Regions from separate parts of the Methylobacterium sp. 174MFSha1.1 genome, predicted to be linked through region 3. Evidence: predicted binding sites of a transcription regulator. Region 3 holds the regulator's gene; each other region holds the start of a gene.

Region 1 (2,196 bases), on a different contig from region 3:
CGCGGTCCGAGAGGTCGGAGACCGCCAGCACCAGGGTGGCGGAGCGGTCCGGATAGGCCGGCGTGCCCTGCGCGAAGACGCTGAAATCGGGGCAGGCGGCGGGGTCGGAGACCAGCGCGAAGGCGGCGTCGAGCGGGTCCGTGGCGATGCGTGCGCCGGTATGGAAGCGCAGGAACTCCGCCACGGCCGGGTTTTTCGCGAGCGCCGCGTCGAGCCAGAGCGGCGCGTCGGCGTCAGCGAGCGCCAGGGCGATGGAGGCGAGTTCAGGCGTCAGCGGGCCTGAGGGTGCCAGCTCCGTCGCGAGGGGCTGGATCGTGCCGGGGCGCGCGAGGGCGTCCATCACGGCGCGGAAGACGCCCTGGGCGTCGTGGACGGGATCGGCAAAGCCGCGGGCGAGCATCAGTCTTCGCCCCATCAATCCTCTCCTCGGGCCATGGTGAAGAAGTTCACCCGCGTCGCCGCGATCCGGCGCGCTTCCGCCGAGCGCTCCTCGGCCCGGCGGGTCGCGACGGGGGCAAGCGCCGCCTCGACCGCCGCGCGCCGCTCCCGGACCTGCCACAGCGCGTCGAGGGTCGCGGCGAGCCGCGCCTTCGCCCGGTCGCGGCCGAGATGGTAGGCGAAGCCGGTCTCGCCGGTCCCCAGGCGGACCGCCGCCCGGGTCACCGTCGCCTCGCCGAGGTTGAACGGCTGCCCGTCGCCGCCGATGCGGCCGCGGGTCATCACCAGCCCGGTCTCCGGCGGGCGCAGATCCTCCGGCGCGTCCACGGCGCCGAGCGCGGAGAGCGCGTCGCGCAGCTCCTCCGCGCGGGCCTCGCCGCAGAGCGCCATCACGGCGCGGCGGCCGGCGAGATCGGGCGTTTCATCGGGAGATGGGGTATGGTCGGGCATCGGGTCCGCCTGCTGGCTTCCGTGCTGTCGTGTGGCCTTGCGGTTGTCTAATGGTATAGATAACCGACAACCGAGGAGCAAATGAAACTTGGATGACGGTATGAGCGCAGGGAGCGACGGTCCGGTGACGGATGGGCAAGTGACCGACGGCGGAGTGACGATCCTGGCGCGGGGCGAGGGCCTGGCGGCGTGGCGCCAGATCGCGGACGGGCTCACCGCCGACATCGAGGCCGGCCACCTCGGCCCCGGCAGCCAATTGCCGACGGAGGCGGCGCTCGCGGCACGCTTCGGCGTCAACCGCCACACCGTGCGCCGGGCGCTGGCGGCGCTCGCCGAGCGCGGGCTGGTGCGGGCGACGCAGGGCCGCGGCACCTTCGTGGAGACGCCGCGCCTCGCCTATCCGATCGGCCGCCGCACCCGCTTCTCGGAGATCGTCAGCAAGGCCGGCCGCGAGGCCTGGGGCGACCTGATCGCGGCCGACAGCGTGCCGGCCGATCCCGGCACCGCGGAGGCCTTGGGGCTGGCCCCCGGCTCGGCCATGCTCGCATTGCTGACCATCCACCGCGCCGACGGCACGCCGCTCTCGACCGCCCGCACCTGCCTGCCGCTGCCGCGCTTCGACGGTTTCGCGGCGGCCTACGCGGCGCTCGGCTCGCTCACCCGCGCCTACGCGGAGTTCGGCATCGCCGACTACACCCGCCTGTCCACCCGCATCACCGCCCGCCCGGCCGCCGCCGACGAGGCCGCCCGCCTCGACCTCGCGCCCGGCCGGGTCCTGATCGTGCTCTCGAGCGTCAACGTCGATGCGGCGGGCGTCCCGATCCAGGCGACGCAGAGCCTGTTCGCGGCGGACCGGGTGGAGCTGGTGGTGGAGGGGTAGGGGCTCACTGGTTCACCGTGAGCCTCCCCGACTCGCCCGACAATACTGACACCCTCCGTGTCGTCCCGGGGCTCGCCGAAGGCGAGAACCCGGGATCCATAACCACCGACGTGGGCGGGCGAGGCGGATCGTGCGCCGCTTCATCCTGCATCGTCGGCGTTTATGGATCCCGGGTTCTCGCCTTCGGCGAGCCCCGGGATGACACGGCGGGTGTGAAACCCGGGGGAGCCCATCGAACAGGCGCAGGGGGAGGGACTTCCTCGAACTTCCTGCCCTCGAGGCAGTTACCCCCGCGCCTCTCGCCGGAGCCCCCGATGCCCACCCGTCCGATCGTCGCCGCCCTGCTCCTCCTCGCCGTCGCGGTGCCGCTCGGCTGGCCCGCGCCCGCGCAGGCCGGGCCGGCGCAGGATTACCAGTACCAGCGCCGG
Region 2 (2,196 bases), on a different contig from region 3:
TCGACCACGTCGGGATAGTACGGCATTGGGCGGATCGCCCACCGGAAGCGGTCCTGCGACGCGATCGTACCGTACAGGCTCGACGAGGTGAGGAAGATCGCGCACTCGCCCGAGACGAACTGCGCCTCGCCGCGGTTGGTCCGGCCCGCATAGGTGAACGCGCCCTCCCGATGCAGGTCGACGATGTTCTGCAGGTGGCGGACCTGGAACGCCGTGTTGAAGACGAGCTCGACGTCGAAGCCGTCGAGACCGTTCGACCGGGTGGCGACCGGCTTGCCGTGCCAGGCCGACAATTGCTCGATATGCGCCCAGGTCGGCCAGGCGGTGGAGAGCGCGCAGCGGGACGGCTCCGCCCGCTTCAAGGCCCGGGCGGCCTCGAACACCTGCGGCCAGGTCTCGGGCAGGTGGTCGGGGTCGAGGCCGGCGCGGGCGAACCGGTCGAGGTTGATCCACATCACCATGGCGGAGATGTTGAAGGGCAGGGACAGCATGCCGCCGTCGCGGGCGAGGTAGTTGGTGGCAATCACCGGCAGGAAGGCGTCGGGCGCGATCCCGCGCCCGGCCGCGCGCATCACCTCAGCGACCGGCCGTACCGCCCCGATCGCCGCCGCCATCGTGCCGTTGCCGACCTCGAAGACCTGCAGGATGTGCGGCGCGGCCCCCGCCCGGTAGGCCGCGATGCCGCCGTTGATCGTCTCGGCGTAGGGGCCCTTGTAGATCGTGACCAGGCGATAGGCGCTCTGCGAGGCGTTGAATTCCTCGGCGATCCGGGCGACGAGCGCCCCGTTCGCCCCGTCGAGGGAGTGCCAGAGCTGAAGCTCGGTCGCGGCGCGGGCCGCGATCGTCGACAGGGCAGCGGTCGCGCCGATCAGAAGGCCGGCGAGTGCGCGGAGGAGGGGTTTTGCCGGGAGGCCGGCCCTCCTGCCGCGCCAGGGTGATGATTTGCCCATCAGGTCGCCCTTGGTCTTCGGTGGCTTCGGCTTGATGACAGCTGAGAGTTCGTTCGATTGTGCCTGGCGGGATTGAAGTCCTCCTCGTCATCCCGGGGCCGCGCAGCGGAACCCGGGATCCATAACCGCCGACGCTCGAGGACGAAGCGGAGCACGTGCCGCTTCATCCTGGAGACTCAGCGTTTATGGATCCCGGGTTCTCGCCTGCGTCGAGCCCCGGGATGACGTGGAGAGTTGTTCGTATTCGTGCCGGATCGTCCAACGCAGCCGATCAAACAGGCGCTGAGAATTGATAGGCAAGTCGAACAAGTTTTCACATCGACCATGACCCCGCTCACCCGACCTGCCGCGGCAGCTGAACGCTCACGCAGGTTCCCTGTCCGACGGTACTCTGGATCTCGACGCTGCCGGCGAGCCGGTGGGTGACCAGGTTGTGGATGATGTGCAGCCCCAGGCCCGTCCCGCCCCGGGCGCGGGCGGTGGTGAAGAACGGGTCGAAGACGCGGTCGAGGTGCTGCGGCGCGATGCCGGCGCCGTCGTCGCCGATCGTGATGACGACCCGCATCGGCTCGGGCCGCGCCGTGATGACGACCCGCAGGAGGTGACCCTCGCGCGTCCCGTGGTCGATCGCGTTCTTGACCGCGTTGGTCAGCACCTGGGCGAGGATGCCCGGATAGGTGTCGAGGGACAGGCCGTCCGGGCACTCCGCCAGGATCTCGTGCCGCCCCGGCCGCGCCAGCGCCCGCAGGCTCGTCAGCAGCTCGTCGATCCAGGACCGGAGGTCGAGGACGCGGCGCTCCTCGAACACCTGGTCGGAGGCGACCTGCTTGAAGCTGTAGAGCAGGTCCGAGGCGCGCATCAGGTTCGTGGTCATGATCCGCGCGCCGTCGCGCATCCGCGCGGCGTGCTGCACCAGGCGCGAGCGCGTCAGCCGGTTCTCGGCCACCAGCGTCTCGAAGGCGCTCGCCTCGCCCTGGACCTGGGTCGAGGTGGTCAGCGCGATCCCGAGCGGGGTGCTAATCTCGTGCGAGACGCCCGCCACGAGCTGCCCCAGCGAGGCGAGCTTCTCCGATCGCACGAGGTCGTCCTGCGTCTGCCGCAGGGTGACGAGGGCCGCGTCGGCCCGGCGCGCGGCCTCGCGCCAGCCCGCCTCGCGCCGCCGCAGCTCGGCGAGGAAGGTGTCGGAGGCCCGTGCGATGTCGCCGAGCTCGTCGCGCCGGCTCACCAGGCCGACGCTGGCGACGCC
Region 3 (2,196 bases):
CCGCCGGCCGGCCGCGGGGAAAAACCGACTCGACGGGGGGCGGACTCTTGCGCGGATGTTAGGCCGTCCTGTAGGTTCACCCCCGTCGCCACCGCTCCAGGCGTGGCGGCGATCACCAGCAGGATCGGATGGAGTCACCGCGCGGCCGAACGGCGTGCCGCTCGCGGCTGCGTGCCGATTCCATGGGTGATGTCGGGGGATTGGAGGCGGCGATGATGGATGCGGGTCCGAGCTGGACGAAGGAACGCGTCGAGCTTCTCAAGCGGCTGTGGAGCGACGGCCGCAGCGCCAGCCAGATCGCCGCCGAGATCGGCGGCGTCTCCCGCAACGCCGTCATCGGCAAGGTCCACCGCCTCGGCCTGGCCGGGCGCGTCGCGAAGGCCAACGGCACCGCGCCGGCCGGCGGCCGCCGTCCCCGGGCCGAGGGCGAGTCCGCTGCCGGCGAGACCCCGTCTGTGGTGGCTCCCGCGCCGCCGGCCCTCGCCCTGTATCAGGCCGCATCGCCCGCCGACACCACCGCGCTGCCGGAGAGCGCCCGCGTCACCATCATGGAGCTGCGGGAATTCATGTGCCGTTGGCCGATGGGCGACCCGTCCACGCCCGATTTCCGCTTCTGCGGCGACCGCGCCATCACCGGCCTGCCCTACTGCACCCACCACAGCCGGATCGCCTACCAGCCCGCCGCCGAACGCAAGCGCGAACGTAAGGTCGTCGGGTTTCGCTAAGGTCCCGCATCCGGACGACCGATCCGGAGGCGGCGTAGCGCCGCTTCCGCACCGATCCTTTCCGACTGGTCGACGATATCGCTCAAATCCTAACGAATCCTGTCCGGCGGCAATCCGCGAGAAGTCGGGATTTGGCGGGGGCAGGCGTTTCAAGGTCCCTCGATGCCCTGACATCCACCGCGTCGTTCCGGGCTCCGCTGCGCGGCCCCGAAATGACGAGGAGGGTGGAGCAGCCGACGGCCGAGCTTTCTGCCCGACGTGAGCGAGGCCTCACGCCTCCGGCGCGAACATCTCGTCGAACGAGTAGCCGGAGCCGCGCACGGTGCGGATCGGGTCGGTGTCGCGGCCGCGGTTGATCGCCTTGCGCAGGCGGCCGATATGCACGTCGACGGTGCGCTCGTCGATGTAGACGTCGTGGCCCCAGACGCCGTCGAGCAATTGCTCGCGGGAGAAGACCCGGCCGGGACTCTGCATCAGGAATTCGAGCAGCTTGAACTCGGTCGGGCCGAGATGCAGCTCGCGGCCGTCGCGGCGGACGCGGTGGCTGACCCGGTCGAGCTCGATGTCGCCGGCCACCAGCAGGTCGGCGACGTGGGCGGGCTTGGCGCGGCGCAGCAGCGCGCGGACCCGCGCCAGGAGTTCCGGCACCGAGAACGGCTTGACGATGTAGTCGTCGGCGCCGGTGGCGAGCCCCCGCACCCTGTCGCCCTCCTCGCCGCGGGCGGTGAGCATGATCACCGGCAGCCGCTCGGTCTCGCGGCGGGCGCGGATGCGCCGGCAGAGCTCGATGCCGGAGAGGCCGGGCATCATCCAGTCGAGGAGGACGAGGTCGGGGATCTGCTCGCGCAGGCGGATATCCGCCTCGTCGCCCCGGGCGACGGCGTCGACCTCGAAGCCCTCCGCCTCGAGGTTGTAGCGCAGGAGGAGGGTCAGCGCCTCCTCGTCCTCGACGATCAGGATGCGGGTACTCATGCGGGGCACTTCGGGCGGGATCCGGAGAGGGTGACACGCGCCGGGCACGAAGCCCGGCACGGGCCGACCCGTCAGGCCTCCGGCTGGGAATCGAGGGTGGCGAAGCTCGAACGGTCGTTCTTGGGACGATCGGTCGGCAGCGTCTCCCCGGTGGCGAGGTAGTGGATGGTCTCGGCGATGTTGGTGGTGTGGTCGCCGATGCGCTCGACGTTCTTGGCGCAGAACAGCAGGTGCGTGCAGAACGTGATGTTGCGCGGATCCTCCATCATGTAGGTCAGGAGCTCGCGGAACAGCGAGGTGTAGAGGGCGTCGATGCCGCCGTCCCGGGCCCAGACGTCGAGGGCGACGACGGTGTCCTGGGTGGCGTAGGCGTCGAGCACGTCCTTGAGCTGGCCCTGGACCAGCTCGTTCATGTGCTCCACGCCGACGACGATCTTCTGCAGCTGGACCTGGTCGGCGACGGCGACGACGCGCTTGGCGACGTTCTTGGCCAGGTCCC
Region 4 (2,196 bases), on a different contig from region 3:
GCCGCGCCGATCAGGATCAGCATGATCAGCCCCATGCCCTTCTGGCCGTCGTTGCCGCCATGGGCGAAGGACACGCCGGTGCAGGTCAGGATCAGGAGGCCGCGGATCCAGAGCGGCGGCGGCGCCTCGCCCTCGGGGGCGCGGTAGAGGTCGGGCCGGCGCACCAGGCGCTTGAGCGCAAGGAGCAGGAGGGCGGCGCAGACGAAGCCGACGAGGGGGCTGAACAGCAGCGATTCGAGCACGGTCAGCGCCTGCCCCCAGGCGACGCCGGAGGCGGCGCGGTCGGGCGCCATCAGCTGGTTGGCGAGGCCGACCCCAATCACCGAGCCGATCAGCGCGTGCGAGGAGGAATTCGGCAGGCCGAGCGCCCAGGTGCCGAGGTTCCACACGATCGCCGCGAGGAGCAGCGCGAAGATCATCGCGTAGCCCGCCCCCGAGCCGACCTGGAGGATCAGTTCCACCGGCAGCAGCGTCACGACGCTGTAGGCCACCGCGCCGCTCGAGGCCATGACGCCCAGGAAGTTGAACGCGCCCGACCAGACCACCGCGACGACGGGCGGCATCGCGTGGGTGTAGATCACCGTCGCCACCGCGTTGGCGGTGTCGTGGAAGCCGTTCACGAACTCGAAGGCCAGCGCGATCACCAGGGCGAGGCCGAGCAGCGCGAAGGCTCCGATGGCGAGCGGCGGCTGGCCGGCCCGGTGCATGTCGGCGACGAGGTTGTAGCCGCCATAGGCGAGGCCCGCCGCCAGCACGGCGAGGAACCCGATTGTCGCCGCAGGATGCAGCCGGTGGTCGAGGCGCGGCCCGGGGCGGGCGTGACCATGCGCCGCGCCGGCGCGATCGGGGGCCAGAGCGGCGTCGGACATGGCAGCCTCGGGGCAAACGCGCGGCGGCAGGGGGTCAGTCAAGGATAGGGCGCGTGGATGGCAAGTCGATGACGCCGCGAGGCCGGGCCGGAGCCGTCGCGGACCCCTCCCGGCTGTCGAAAACCACGCGTAAATGCTTAGGGGGCTTGCGTTCTGCGAGACGCAACCCCAAATTCACACGATCATCGCTGCCCTTGAGCGACGCGTGTGCGCACGGGTCTCTGAGGGAGCGGATCCCCTGGGGTGGAGAATCCGGTGACGGACCTGCCCGCCACGAACCGGCCCGGCGCCCTTCTGGTCGAGGGTGACGGAAGGCCAGCGAGTCAGTACCCGATGAACCAGCTCGTGCGCATGTCGCATATCGTGACCGCAGACACCGTCGAGGAGCCCTCTCCGAGCCTCCGGGTTCCGTTCGCCCAGTCGGGCGCCTTCGTGTGCAAGTTCATCATCGGCGAACCGAACGACCGTGCGGTCTGCTGCGGTGCGCCGGTGCAGGACGGCAAGAGCTGGTGCGCCTTCCACCGCCGGATCGTCTTCGAGCCGACCCGGCCGGGGCGGCTGCGATAGCAGAGCCCGGCCGGGACCGCTACCCCGTCCCGCGCCGTTTTCGGCCCTTCTCCTCGTCTCACGTCGTACTCAGGCGGCCCGGCCGTAGATCGGGAAGGCTTCCTGCCGGCCGCGCAGGGGCTGGCGGCTGACCTCGTGCCACTCCGTCCCGGAGGTCCGGCTCGCGTCGAGCGCGGCCTGCGAGACGAGCGTGGTGGTCCCGAAGGTCTTGGTCGCCTGTTCGAGCCGGGCCGCGACGTTGACCGCGTCGCCGAGCACGGTGAATTCGAGCCGGTCGTCGTCGCCGACCACGCCGACGAACACCTCGCCGCAATGCACCCCGATGCCGATGCGCACCGGGGGCTCGCCCGACGCCGCGTTCCACTCGGCCACCAGGACCTCCAGCCGTCCCGCGAAGGCGAGGGCCTGGGCGGCGGCGTCTTCCCGCGTCTCCGGCACGCCGAACACCACGAGTGCGCCGTCGCCCATGAACTTGTCGATTACGCCGCCGGTCTCGCGGGCGGCCTGGGCGACGCAGCGGCGGAACCCCGTGACCAGGATCGCCACCGTCTCGGGATCGGCCCGCTCGGCGATGGTGGTGGAGCCGCGCATGTCGACGAAGGCGATGGCCGCGTGCCGCCGCTCGCCGAGCCGCAGGCCGCCGCCCCGCTCCATGCTGCCGCCGCGCTCCAGGAGCGGCGCCAGCTCGGCGGGCAGGAAGCGCGACAGGGCGGCCCGCCGCGCCGCCTCGCGCAGGGCCAGGACCGCGAGCAGCGCCATG

What was found. Region 3 encodes PhoB, which activates phosphate uptake and scavenging genes when phosphate is short. Its sites were predicted from a motif close to TGTCATNNANCTGTCAT; they were not measured.
Region 1: a site for PhoB is predicted at 970-986, ahead of phnF (phosphonate metabolism transcriptional regulator PhnF). Genes of this name have one in related genera too.
Region 2: a site for PhoB is predicted at 974-990, ahead of ugpB (sn-glycerol-3-phosphate ABC transporter substrate-binding protein UgpB). Genes of this name have one in related genera too.
Region 4: a site for PhoB is predicted at 927-943, ahead of BM430_RS18575 (inorganic phosphate transporter). Genes of this name have one in related genera too.

What each region holds. Positions count from the first base shown of each region.
Region 1 is NZ_FPCB01000026.1:9,533-11,728, reverse strand. Features, by position in the region: gene phnH (phosphonate C-P lyase system protein PhnH) at 1-415, opposite strand, end outside; gene phnG (phosphonate C-P lyase system protein PhnG) at 415-828, opposite strand; gene phnF (phosphonate metabolism transcriptional regulator PhnF) at 1,028-1,768, shown strand; gene BM430_RS21935 (hypothetical protein) at 2,083-2,196, shown strand, end outside.
Region 2 is NZ_FPCB01000006.1:219,913-222,108, forward strand. Features, by position in the region: gene ugpB (sn-glycerol-3-phosphate ABC transporter substrate-binding protein UgpB) at 1-950, opposite strand, end outside; gene BM430_RS04440 (sensor histidine kinase) at 1,285-2,196, opposite strand, start outside.
Region 3 is NZ_FPCB01000039.1:26,516-28,711, forward strand. Features, by position in the region: gene BM430_RS27475 (GcrA family cell cycle regulator) at 213-725, shown strand; gene phoB (phosphate regulon transcriptional regulator PhoB) at 996-1,697, opposite strand; gene phoU (phosphate signaling complex protein PhoU) at 1,769-2,196, opposite strand, start outside.
Region 4 is NZ_FPCB01000020.1:124,729-126,924, forward strand. Features, by position in the region: gene BM430_RS18575 (inorganic phosphate transporter) at 1-869, opposite strand, end outside; gene BM430_RS18580 (GcrA family cell cycle regulator) at 1,203-1,436, shown strand; gene BM430_RS18585 (adenylate/guanylate cyclase domain-containing protein) at 1,506-2,196, opposite strand, start outside.